3 regions of the Shewanella goraebulensis genome follow, and region 1 is predicted to be linked to each of the others. Evidence: predicted binding sites of a transcription regulator. Region 1 holds the regulator's gene; each other region holds the start of a gene.
The links. Region 1 encodes LexA, which represses DNA repair genes until DNA is damaged. Its sites were predicted from a motif close to TACTGTATNNNNATACAGTA; they were not measured.
Positions count from the first base shown of each region.

Region 2: QPX86_RS11415 (YebG family protein) is a predicted target of LexA. The motif match lies at 1,986-2,005, and genes of this name have one in related genera.
Region 3: dinG (ATP-dependent DNA helicase DinG) is a predicted target of LexA. The motif match lies at 2,694-2,713, and genes of this name have one in related genera.

Region 1 covers NZ_CP126972.1:4,647,118-4,651,412, reverse strand. The annotation lists gene coxB (cytochrome c oxidase subunit II) at 1-846, opposite strand, end outside; gene QPX86_RS19595 (cell division inhibitor SulA) at 1,289-1,795, opposite strand; gene lexA (transcriptional repressor LexA) at 1,792-2,409, opposite strand; gene plsB (glycerol-3-phosphate 1-O-acyltransferase PlsB) at 2,827-4,295, shown strand, end outside.
Region 2 covers NZ_CP126972.1:2,714,181-2,718,475, reverse strand. The annotation lists gene QPX86_RS11430 (MlaD family protein) at 1-474, opposite strand, end outside; gene QPX86_RS11425 (paraquat-inducible protein A) at 461-1,051, opposite strand; gene QPX86_RS11420 (paraquat-inducible protein A) at 1,158-1,787, opposite strand; gene QPX86_RS11415 (YebG family protein) at 2,017-2,310, shown strand; gene QPX86_RS11410 (GAF domain-containing protein) at 2,331-2,789, shown strand; gene proQ (RNA chaperone ProQ) at 3,059-3,694, shown strand; gene prc (carboxy terminal-processing peptidase) at 3,717-4,295, shown strand, end outside.
Region 3 covers NZ_CP126972.1:3,033,964-3,038,258, reverse strand. The annotation lists gene QPX86_RS12755 (sulfite exporter TauE/SafE family protein) at 1-559, opposite strand, end outside; gene dinG (ATP-dependent DNA helicase DinG) at 568-2,643, opposite strand; gene QPX86_RS12745 (DNA polymerase II) at 2,835-4,295, shown strand, end outside.

The sequences.
Region 1 (4,295 bases):
TTGCTCACCTTGAGCCATTAACTCATCATATGTGAGTGTTTGCGAAAGCGAGGCTTCTGCAGCAGCTTTAGCATCGACAGCTAGCTGCTTTTGGTCAAGTAACCATTGGTCATAATCGGCTTCAGAAAGTGCTTCGACCACAATAGGCATGAAGCCGTGATCTTTTCCGCACAACTCAGCACATTGGCCGCGGTAGGTGCCAACTTTATCAATGCGTGTCCATGCTTCATTAATGAAACCTGGATTAGCGTCTTTTTTAACCGCAAAAGCAGGCACCCACCATGAGTGAATAACGTCATCACTGGTCATTAAGAAACGCACTTTTCGATTGATTGGTAATACGAGCGGCTTATCAACTTCTAGCAAGTAAGTTTCAGTTTTTTCAGCAGAACCTTGGATTTGATCTGCTGGAGTTGAAAGCAAACTGAAGAACTCGACGTCTTCATTGAAATAGCTGTAATGCCACTTCCACTGAGAGCCGGTAACTTTAATGGTTAAATCTGCATCGCTAGGATCTTCCATAGCTATCAGAGTTTTAGTGGCAGGAATTGCCATACCGATAAGGATGATAAATGGCACGACAGTCCATGCTATTTCAACCTTGGTACTGTCATGAAAATCGGCAGGTTTAGCGCCTTTAGATTTTCTGTGATAGATCATCGAGTAAATCATGATCCCAAAGACCACAACACCAATCGCACAACAGATATATAGAATAATCATATGGAGGTCATAAACCCTACCACTGATTTCTGTCACACCTTGTGTCATGTTAAGCGGCATATCAGCCGCAGCAAGCGGCACTGCAAATAGCAGCACCATTAATCCATACAACAATCGCTTCACAAGACCACTCCTCTGCCAATTGCGATTTGCAATAACAACAAGGAAAAGTCACACAGTAATACTCTGCTCTATGCAAACTTCTCTAATTCCCGAAAAAGTTTGATCACTTCAAAGTACACGGTGGCTGCGAGTATCAATACTCGATTATTTTATTGGGTTATGGTGGCCACACTTGTACCTAATACTGAACTTTTCAATTCTTAAATTGACGCTTTTTATTCAAGGCTTTCTATACCGCATGGTACCAGCACAATCTTTACAGCGTTTTGTAGCTTCTTATCGTTTTACTAACTCAAGAGTGATAACAATTTGTTAGCCTCTTGTTAACTACATTACTTGGAGATTAAATATTGATCAAGATCACTTTATCATCTAATTTGCTGAAAAAAGGCGTAAAAAAAGCCCTTCACAGTAATGAAGGGCTTTTTTAAGAGAGATTAGTTTAGTGGAAAGCAGATAAATTTAACCGTGATGGTGCTGCTAAAGTATTGTCGCTCATATGTTCATCATGTAAGTGAGTATTTACATCTTCAATGATTACACCTTGTGCCAAAGCACTTTTAGCGACTAACTGAATGCGACGATTATCGCGAGCATCTAATGGTGTTGTCCATGTAATAACCGCACTGGAAGTACCACTTGTTAGTGCTTTTTCCATTGCCCAAAGTGTTTCAACTTCATCTTTGGTATGAACAAGCAATACTCGATCCATACGAACATTGGCATTGGCCAATATTTGCTTATAGCCAATATGTGGTGGATTAATTAATACAATCCAACGGCCTTGTTGGCTTAACACTGCTAACTGGCTGCATAACTGGGTTAGCTCAGTGATGCCTTGATTAGCACTTTGTTTGGTTTCAATACCTTGTTTAACAGGCGCTGTGGCTGATGTCATGTCTACCCACAAGCCAGGGTGACGTGGTGCATTACCTAATAATGTGTTCATAACCAACCTCCATTTCGGATAACGCCAACAGCAAGTCCTTCAATGGTGAGACTCTGGCAAGTTAAATCGACTTTTATCGGCGAATATTGTTCATTTTCTGCATGCAGATAAACAACATTGCCTTTCTTTTCAAAACGTTTAACGGTGACATCATCGTCAACACGAGCTACGACAACTTGTCCATTTTTGGCTTGCTGCATTTTGTGCACAGCCAATAAGTCACCTTCAATAATGCCAATATCTTTCATACTGTCGCCACGAACGCGTAGTAAGAAATTAGCATTAGGTTTGAACATTTCAGGATCGACTTGAAAGTACTGTTCAACATGTTCCATTGCGAGGATAGGTTCACCAGCCGCAACCTGACCGATAAGCGGTAATCCTTCTTCGACTTCCTCTTCTTCCTGAATCATGCGAATGCCGCGTGAAGTACCAGGAATAATTTCGATACAACCTTTTTTAGCAAGTGCTTTTAAATGCTCTTCAGCAGCATTAGCACTTTTAAAGCCTAATCTAGTGGCAATTTCTGCACGAGTTGGTGGCATACCTGTCTCGGCAATATTACATTTAATTAGTTCTAGAATTTCAGCTTGTCGTGGCGTTAAAGGTCTCATGTTGATTCCTGTTTTTTTATACAGTGACTGTCATTATATACAGTATCCTTGGTCGTGCAAGTATTAACCAATGAATTTTAAGGATGATACCGATTAAAGTTCATTTTTAACAGATTGGCAAAATTTAAATTTGTTTAAAAACAGTTATTTATATTGTTGCTGTTGGAGGGGGATTTATTTTGATTAAATTAACATTGATAAACAAATGATTCGGTTTTTTGTCGATACAGTATATTTATACAGTACTGATGTTCACTTTTGATAAGTATAAATAAGCGACTTATTTGCTTATATAATTAGCCTTAAAGGGATTTAGTTTGATGCTTAATTGTTAACTACATATACGCAGGTTAGTGAATCCCACCTAGATTCTGGTATCCTATGCGCAATAAATCGTTGTTGATAATGCGAATACTCATGCTAAAACCAGATTCTATCATTGCTAAATCGTTGCGTTGGATTCAGAAACTAATGGTACACAGTGTTGTTGTACCTCAAGATCCGTTCGCTGACTTAAACCTAGATCCTGAAAAACCAGTGGTCTATGTCATGAAGACAGAGTCGCTGAGTGATATCGCGGCACTAAATGAAATTACTGCAAAGTACAATCTACCTAGTCCTTATGAGCGTTTGGACATCGATGGGCTGAACACGCCAAGAATTGTGTGTGTTGAAGGCCGTAAACCCTTATTTGGCAAACGTCATAGTGGCGAGAAGTTTGTTGCTAACTTCACCAAATTACTCGACTTACACCAAAAGAATAAGCAGTTAGATATTCAATTGGTGCCAGTTAGCCTTTATTGGGGACGTATCCCGGGTAAAGAAGATGACACCATGACAGCTGCAGTATTTGAGCGTGAAAATCCGACTTGGCTACGCAAGTGGCTAATGATTTTATTTTTAGGTCGTCATAACTTTATTCAATTCTCAAATGCCATGTCTTTACGTTATATGGCCGATGAACACGGTACTGATGTCAGCATTGCTCACAAGTTAATTCGTGTTGCCCGCGTGCATTTCCGACGTCAACGTAAAGTGATGACGGGGCCACAGTTGCCTAACCGTCAAGCCATGTTTAACTCGTTACTCAAATCTGAATCGATCACCAAAGCGATTCAAGAAGAAGCAGCAAACAAGAAGATTTCTGAAGAAAAGGCGCGTGAAAAGGCCATTGAATATTTAGATGAAATCGCAGCTGACTACTCAGATAACCTGATTCGTATTGCAGAGCGCTTTTTAACTTGGTTATGGAACAAGTTATACAGCGGCATTAGCATTAAGAGTGCTGAGCAAGTTCGTAAACTGCATCATGATGGTCACGAAATTGTCTATGTGCCATGTCATCGTAGCCACATGGATTACTTATTACTATCTTATATCCTCTATTATCAAGGGATGGTTCCTCCGCACATTGCGGCTGGTATTAACTTGAACTTTTGGCCTGCAGGGCCGATGTTCCGCCGCGGTGGTGCCTTCTTTATCCGTCGTAGTTTTAACGGTAATAAGCTTTATACCGCAGTATTCAGAGAGTATTTAGATCAACTATTTGCCAAAGGCTATTCAGTTGAGTACTTCACTGAAGGTGGTCGTTCACGTACAGGCCGTTTGCTTGCGCCTAAAACTGGCATGTTAGCAATGACAGTGAACAGTGTACTACGAGGTATCGAGCGCCCTGTAACGCTGGTGCCAGTTTACTTAGGCTACGATCACGTGATGGAAGTATCGACTTATCACAAAGAATTAAGCGGTAAGAAAAAGCAAAAAGAATCGGTATGGCAGGTATTTGGTGCACTGCGTAAATTAGGTAACTTTGGCCAAGGTTATGTGAACTTTGGTGAGCCAATTAACGTGCAGCAATTCTTAAACCAGCAAGCACCTGATTGGCG
Region 2 (4,295 bases), 1.9 Mb from region 1:
CACAATACCTTCTTCTTCATTTGGGATCATTGAAGGCGCTTCGGTTGAAGCAATAAATTCAGAAGTAGAACTACCGTCTCCAGGCTCAATCGCAATGTAATTTCCTGAAAATAACGTATCTAAACCTTCAATTCCAGTAATGCTGGCTTTAGGTGTGACTAACCAAAAGAGCGTGTTTTTATTAAGGAACGGGTCCGAACGATAATCCATGACGATTTTAACATTCACCCCTGATAAATCTTTATCAAGGCTAATATCTGTTACTTTACCAACTGTTAATCCTTGGTATTTGACAAGGGTTTTTCCGATATCGATGCCAATAGCACTTGGGAAATGAACTTGTATTTCGATTCCTGATTCTTTGATACTTTTAACTCCAAGCCAAGCGCCTAGAGCAAGTGCCACAATAGGCAGTAACCAAATAGGTGAGAAGAGTTTCTTTTTAACGACTTTTGGTGATTCAATTCGTGTCATTGTTTTTTTCCAAGCGATCCCAAAGTAAACGTGTATCAAGTACCTTTGCAGCTAATTGAGTCAATAGTATGACTAGCGCGAACGCTGTAGCGGCAGGTGCAGGTTTTGCATCAAGAAGTTGTCCCATATTCACTACAGCAACAGTTAGCGCAATAACGAATAAATCAAGCATAGACCATCGTCCAATCCACTCGATAATATGGAAACCAACCATGAGCTTCTTTTTAGAAATAGGTAAATTGAAACTTATTGCGGTTAAGTAAATGGCTAAGCCCGCAATCTTTAACCAAGGCACTAATATACTGGCTGTAAACACAATAATAGCAATTGGGATCATATCTGAATGCACCAGATGTACAATACCAGTAAAAATAGTGTCATATGTCACTTTGCCTTGGTTAGTCAGCATTGTGATGGGATAAATATTGGCAGGTATTAATAATATGGCAGCAGTGATGAGTAACGCCCAACTCTGCTGTAAACTTTGTTCATTTCTGGGTTGTATTTTTGAGTAACAGCGACTGCATCGTGCATCTGAAATGGCATTAATATTACGACAGGTACCACAAAGTGTCATGCCAATTTCTTTGCCTTGCTTAGCAGTGTTAAAAGCATGCTCTTTGGGCAAAAGGTTCTCTGTCAGATGAGTTTCAGCTAAATTGCTTTCAGTCGTTTGTGTCGAATTATTCTTCATGAACCATTCTCCACATATGTTCTAAATTGTATTCACGCTGTAAAAATAAAATCACCAGAAATAGCATTCCAAAACAAAATGTGCCCATGCCTAGATAAATATCTGAAAAATCGGATAAATTAAATGCAGCCACTAAGAATGAAATTACATAAATTTCTAGCATTGATAGTTGTGAAAGTAGCCCATGGTTTTTTAGTAACCTGCGATAGGTTTGTTGCCAAAAGTCAGAATGCAGGCGGCGCTTAACAATTATGATTTGTAACAATATCGACAAGATTAATAGCCCAGGGGCAATCACTGCTGCAGCAATAACTGCAACTGCCACAATCCAATAACCTTGTACCCAAACCGCAACAGCACTCTCATAAACGGTCGTTGCCCTAATACTGCCTAAAAAATGAATTTCTAAAACAGGTAGAAAGTTGGCTGGGATATAAAAAAGTATAGCGGCAATACATAAAGCAAGCATGCCATTAACCGAGCAATAGGGTACGTCGTAAAGTGCCGTGTGACAACGAGGACATAATGCCCGAACATTAGAGGGCAGAGCACGACGTTGTACAGCTAAATCACAAGAACGGCACAATATAATGGTGTCTTGATCTAAACTTTTTGGCATATAAAAACTAAAACCATCCATTTAGTAAATGTGAGCAGCTAACTCCTGATGCAATTTGAGACATGTTTTAACGGCTATATTGCCTTAAATATGAGCTCAATCTGAGTTTATCTGTCCGGATTCGAGTTACAATGAAATGAGATAATACCAGAATAATCAGAATACTTGCATCAGAAGTTAGTTCTATGACACTCTATGCACTGTATATAAAAACAGTAAGAGGTTAATCATGGCGGTAATTACAAAGTTTGTCGTGGTCAGAGAAGGGGTGGAAAAGATGACGTTCACATCTAAAAAAGAAGCCGATGCCTATGACAAAATGCTCGACATTGCAGATAACTTAGTTCCTTTTATTACTAGCGCTGAGTTAAAAATTGACGAAAATAGTGTTGAGAAACTTGCATTTTATCTTGCATCTAATAAAGATGAACTCGCAAATTTACTCAAAGGCGTCGTAAAGGCAAAACCGGCAGCGGCAAAACCTGCGACAAAAAAAGCCACTAAAAAAACGGCAGCAGAATAAAATAATTGTTAGGAAGTAGAATGAAAGCTGAATTATATGACACCTTAAATCGACAAGTACTGGCTTTAATGGACGGCGAAGACGACCTTATTGCAGGTATGGCAAACTTTTCAGCGTTGTTGAATGATAATTTAGACGATATTAATTGGGTTGGCTTTTACATTAAACGTAATGACCAATTAGTGCTGGGTCCATTTCAAGGTAAAGTGGCCTGTACTCGTATTATTATTGGAAAAGGTGTTTGCGGTACAGCTGCGGCATTAGATCAAACTCAACTTGTTGAAGATGTACATCAATTTGAAGGTCATATTGCATGTGATGCAGCCAGTAATTCTGAAATTGTAGTACCTGTGCATCATGGTAAAGATGTGATCGCAGTGTTAGATATTGATAGTCCTTCTTTGAATCGTTTTGATAAAGATGATCAAAAAGGCCTAGAAAACTTAGTTAAAAGCTTCGAATCTTGCTTATTTGCTTAATTTGCGACCAAATAAGCCAAATTGCAGGTCGCAATCGCTGACACGAGCTTTATAATACTGAGCTGCACGCATTACTATGTTCAAAATTTATTTACTGTAAATATGCAGGTAAGTAAGTTAATTTGTTAAGGCATGTTTCAATTGCTTTAGCAATCATGTAGGAAATGCTAATTTGAACGTTAAGCAAGACTCTGTTTAACGAAAGATAAACGACTGTAACTAGCTAAGATAGCTATAAACCAGTCCCCTTATATAACGTGGAAGTAAAAATGGAATCAACAGACAAGTTGACCGACACCAACGCAGTTTTAGCGTATTTATATGAAACATTTCCTTTATGCTTTATAGCAGAAGGTGAAACTAAGCCATTAAAAATTGGGTTGTTTCAAGATTTAGCTGAAAGGTTGGCTGAAGATTCTAAAGTAAGTAAAACACAATTACGTGTTGCACTTAGACGTTATACAAGTAGCTGGCGTTACCTTAAAGGTGTTAAAACCGGTGTTCAACGTATTGATCTTGATGGCCAAGACTGTGGTGAACTTGAACAAGAGCATATCGATCATGCTCAGCAGACCTTAAAAGAAGGTCAAGAAAAAGCCAAAGCTAAGCGTCAAGCGCAAGCAGCTAAAGCAAACCCTAAGAAGACAGCTAAAAAAGCACCTTCTTCAAAAGCAGCTCCTGTTAAGAAAGACCGTCCTGCGAAGGCTAAAAAGCCTGCTGCACCAAAAGTTAATTATGTTGCTGCAAAATTTGACGAGCTTAAACAAAAACAACGTGTTAGTGTCAAGTTAGGACAAAATCCTGTTGCTGGCGTTATCACTGATATCAAGAAAGAAGATGTCCATGTACAGCTTGATTCTGGTTTAGTCGTTAAAGTACGTGCAGAGCATATTTTATTATCGTGATCATTTAAGGAGTAACTTGTTGATGCGAAAACTCACTTTGGCTGCGTCGATTGCCACTTTATTTGTCGGTTTTTCGGCTTGGGCAATTTCACCAACTATTCAAATCAACGAGTTACCTAAACTTGAGCAAGAGCCTCAACACAAGGTTGCGAGTAAGAGGGTAACGAATTTATTCACTCGTTCTCACTACCATCGCTTTGAGCTTGATGATGCTTTTTCTGAGTTGATTTACGACCGATATCTACAACAGTTAGATTTCAGACGTAACGTGCTTACTCAAGCAGATGTTGATAGCTTTAAACAATATCAGCATCTGTTTGACGATATGGTCAAAACTGGCAATATCGAACCTGCCTTTAATATGTTTTCTTTATTGCAAAAACGTCGTTATGAACGCTTTGCCTACGCATTGACTTTATTAGATAAAGAATTTGACTTCACTGAAGCGGATGATGCCTACGAATTTGATCGTGAAGAAGCGGCGTGGCCTAAAGATGAAGCAGAATTAAATGAGTTGTGGCGACAACGTGTTAAATACGATGCATTGAACCTCAAACTTGCCGATAAAGACTGGGAAGAAACAGTCGAAATATTAGGTAAG
Region 3 (4,295 bases), 1.6 Mb from region 1:
TTACTCGTGCTAATGCGCAACTATTGAGTAAAGGTAATTTGTGTAATCTTATACTCGATACTGTCCAAAAAGCGCCAATCCCTGGTCCTGCAAAACCATCATAGCCGCCGAGTAATACGCCTTGGGCAGCTTGTTTTCGTTTGCAGGGTGAGGTTATAGGTGCAGCTTTGAGGTTTTCCCCCATAGCTTTAGGACTAAATAAGGTATAGATAGCAATACTGATAATGACTAACGGTAAGATTTTTTCAAGCCAAGCTGCATCAATTAAATAAACAAAAATACTGCCTAATATGGCGCCCAAAAAGGTGGTTATAAAAGCCGTCTTCCAAAATCTAAGATTGATTAATTGTTGCTTATAATAGGTGTAGCCAGCTGTGATTGAACCAAAACAAGCTGCTAGTTTGTTGGTTCCTAGTGCTAAATGTGGTGGGATACCCATAGTTAACAGTGCTGGAATAGATAGCAACCCACCACCACCAACTACGGCATCAATAAAACCGGCCACAAGGCCTATAACGGCCAAGATTACCCAGTGGCTTGGATCTAACAATAATTCCAAAAATATACCTATTCTATAACTTTGCGAAAAGGCGGTAGGGCATCGAGGAGTGATTTGCCATAACGCTTGGTAATAAGACGTCTATCCAAAATGGTGACACGACCATAGTCATCTTCTTTACGGAGTAATCTACCACAACTCTGGATTAATTTTCGTGAAGCATCAGGAATAGTTAGCTGCAGAAACGGATTGCCACCTTTACTCTTAATGTATTCTGCATGAGCTTGTTCAACTGGAGACGTTGGTACAGCAAAAGGCAACTTAGTAACAATTAAGTTTGTTAAATAATCTCCAGGTAAATCTAACCCTTCTGAAAAGCTTCCAGTACCGAAGATAATGCTTGGTTTGCCATCATCACATCGCTGTTTATGTTGCTGGAGGATTTGTTGTCTTGGCATTGTGCCTTGGACAAATAGCTGGCCTTTTGGAATTTTACTCATCACTTGATCAGTCACTTTTTCCATTTGCCAATAAGAAGCAAACAAGACGAGTGTCGCCATTTCATCTTCAACAAGAGCGACAATCTGTTCCGCTAATTCATCGGTAAAAGCATCTTCAGTGGGCTCGTTATTCATCTGGGGGATAAATAAGGTGGCATTATTTTCGTAATCAAATGGTGATAGCAATGCTAGAAAGCGGCTGCCGTCATTTAGAGATAACCCAACTTGATGCGCGAAATGATTGAAATTATTTAATGCCCTTAGAGTTGCGCTGCAAAGCACGACCCCCGCAGCTTTTTGCCACAGCATGTGTTCCAACATAAAGCCAACTTCAATAGGAGAAGCACAGAATAAATAATCTTGCTGTTTACCGGTTATTAATTCAGCCCAGCGTGCCATGGGAGCGCCTTTTTTGGAGTCCTCTTTTGCGAGCATTTTCCAAAGTTTTGCAAGGTTTTCTAATCTCTGCAGTATAAAACCTGCTTCTGATAATGCAGCTTCCGATTGATGCTTTGGCAGCTCACCATCTTTGATAGCTTCATTAAGTACACTTTGGATTTTGGTAAATTGCTTAACCGCAAGATTTGATGTTGTTGCTAAGTTTTCTGCTTGTATTAGTAATGACTCTGGAAGTTTGCCATTTTCGAATCGTAAGCGAGTTTCTGGGTTGGCAAAAAGTTTTGGCTGTGTATCGCAAAAGTGAGCCACTTGATTTAGCTGAGTCACTAAATCTCCAATATGATCAAGCATCGCCTGTACTGGTGCAATGATATGAGTCGTCTTAAGTTGGTTTTGCAGTTTTGAGCAGGTTTTAGAGGCTTTCTCTAACCAGTCACTTGCGCCTCTAAGGGTTGCTTGAGCGCTAGAGAAATCTCTGGCAACTGTTGGCAAGTGATGAGCCTCATCGATGACATAAAACATATCTTCTGGTTCAGGGAGGATAACACCGCCACCGAGTTCTAGGTCGGCAAACAATAAACTGTGGTTGACGATTAACACGTCCCAAGTTTCTACATCTTCTCGGGCCTTATGAAACGGACAGTTGTGATGACTCGACATTTGTCTGTGACAAGTGTGTTTGTCGCAACAAATTTGTTGCCATAAAAAATCTGGCAATGGCTGCTTTAATGTATCAATCTCACCATTCCATTTCCCTTCTTGAAAATCTTGATGAATGCCTTTCAATAAATCTATTTGGCTTTGATCTGGTTTTGTTTGCCACATCGCCATTTGTGAGGTGTCTTCCGGGCCTATCATCGCAGCGAGTTTGGCTAGGCAGACATAACGTTGTCTGCCTTTTACTAAGCCGAATTTAAAATCGACACCAGATTGTTGTAAAAAGAAGGGTAAATCTTTATGAAGTAATTGCTCCTGAAGTGCTACTGTCGCCGTTGCAATACAGACCTTTTTCTTACTAGCAAGTGCCAATGGAATGGTGCCTAAAATATAAGAAAGCGACTTACCAATACCAGTTCCGGCCTCACAGACCATAATGCGCCTGTGTTTATCGTAATCACCTGCTAACGTCTTCGAGATTTCTGCAACCATGTAGTTTTGTTCTCTGCGAGAACGAAAGTTTGGCATCGCAGTCGCAATATCTTTATAGATAGTGCGGATCTGAGTTTTGATATGATCCGTTAACATGTATGACCCATTAGCAATCTTTACTTACTAATTCTTTATTGGCTGGTATATGCTGTACATAATAACAGTGATTTTGAATGTTCGGAATAAATAATCGAAGGTTTAGATAAGTCTTATACTTTAAAGGTGGATAATTTGACGTATCTGAGAGTCTCATTTTGGCAGGTAAAAATCATTTGGTTGATGAATAAATGATAATTGCTAGTGAATCACCAGTAAGTTTGCAGTCTAATCTTACTTTAACGTCTGTTAAAGGTAGAGTGTTGACTAGGCATGCTAAGTATCAGCATGGTCGTTTGTTACTGCAATATTTTTTAAAAACGGCTTCAGGTCCTGCGTTAATCGAGATTGAGCAAGCTGAAGTTATTTGTTTTTGCAAACAGTCAGACAGTGCATTTTTACTGCAGCATTTTACTTCAGGCATCCGCATAGAGCCGATAAAACTTAAAAATTTTAGTCATCAACAAGTGTCATGTATTTACCTTAAATCAACCACGGTACAAAAGCAGTTATTGAGGATTGCTAATGATGCAGGCATCGATATCTATGAAGCTGACATTAAAGTGGAGCAACGTTATTTAATCGAACGTTTTATCGCGTTAGATGCTGAATTTATTGCATCTGCGCCACCATTGCAGCAATCGCTGCCTTCATATATAGCGACGAAAGCAAGAAAGGCTGATTTGGATATTCCGTTATCTATGGTTTCACTGGATTTTGAATGTAGCCCGACAGGCGAGCTATATTCTGTGGGTTTATATGGCTCAAAATCTGCACTTGATAATCAATGTGATATATATAAAAAAGTGATAATGGTCGGCAAGCCAACCTTTGATGAAAATAAGCTTGCTGAAAACGAAGACGGTAACTCAAATGCTAAAGCTTATACAAGCTCAAGCGAATATATTCAGTGGGTCGATAACGAAGTTGAATTAATCCATGCGTTAATCCATTGGTTTACTGATTATGACCCTGATGTAATTATTGGTTGGGCTGTGGTGACGTTCGATTTAGCTTTATTATATAAGCGCTGTCAATTACATAGTATTCCTTTGTTGATTGGAAGGGCTAGTACTGAACTTTCATGGAAAGTAGAAGATAAATTCAGGCCTGAAACCTTATCACTTCCGGGCAGAGTTGTGCTCGATGGGATTGATTGGATTAAAGCGGCGTTTTATCAATTCGAACGTTATTCTCTAGAGCATGTGTCTCAGCATCTACTTAATGAAGGTAAAGCAATCGACCATGTTGAAAATCGTGGCCAAGAGATTTGTCACTTATTTGCTAACGATAAACTTGCATTAGCATTCTACAACTTAACTGATTGCCGTCTTGTCTGGGATATTTTTGAAAACACACAACTTCTCGCTTTTGCATTGGAAAGAGCAAAGTTAACAGGACTAGAGTTTGGTCGAGTGGGCGCATCAGTCGCTGCGTTCAATAATTTATACTTACCGCACCTTCATCGCAGTGGTTATGTTGCACCTGCAAGAGCAGCAAGCAAAGGGTTAGAGTCGCCAGGTGGCTATGTTATGGATTCTATACCTGGATTTTATAAAGATGTATTAGTTCTCGATTTTAAAAGTTTGTACCCCTCAATCATTCGCACATTTTTAATCGATCCCAAAGGGCTTATTGAAGCCGAACACCAA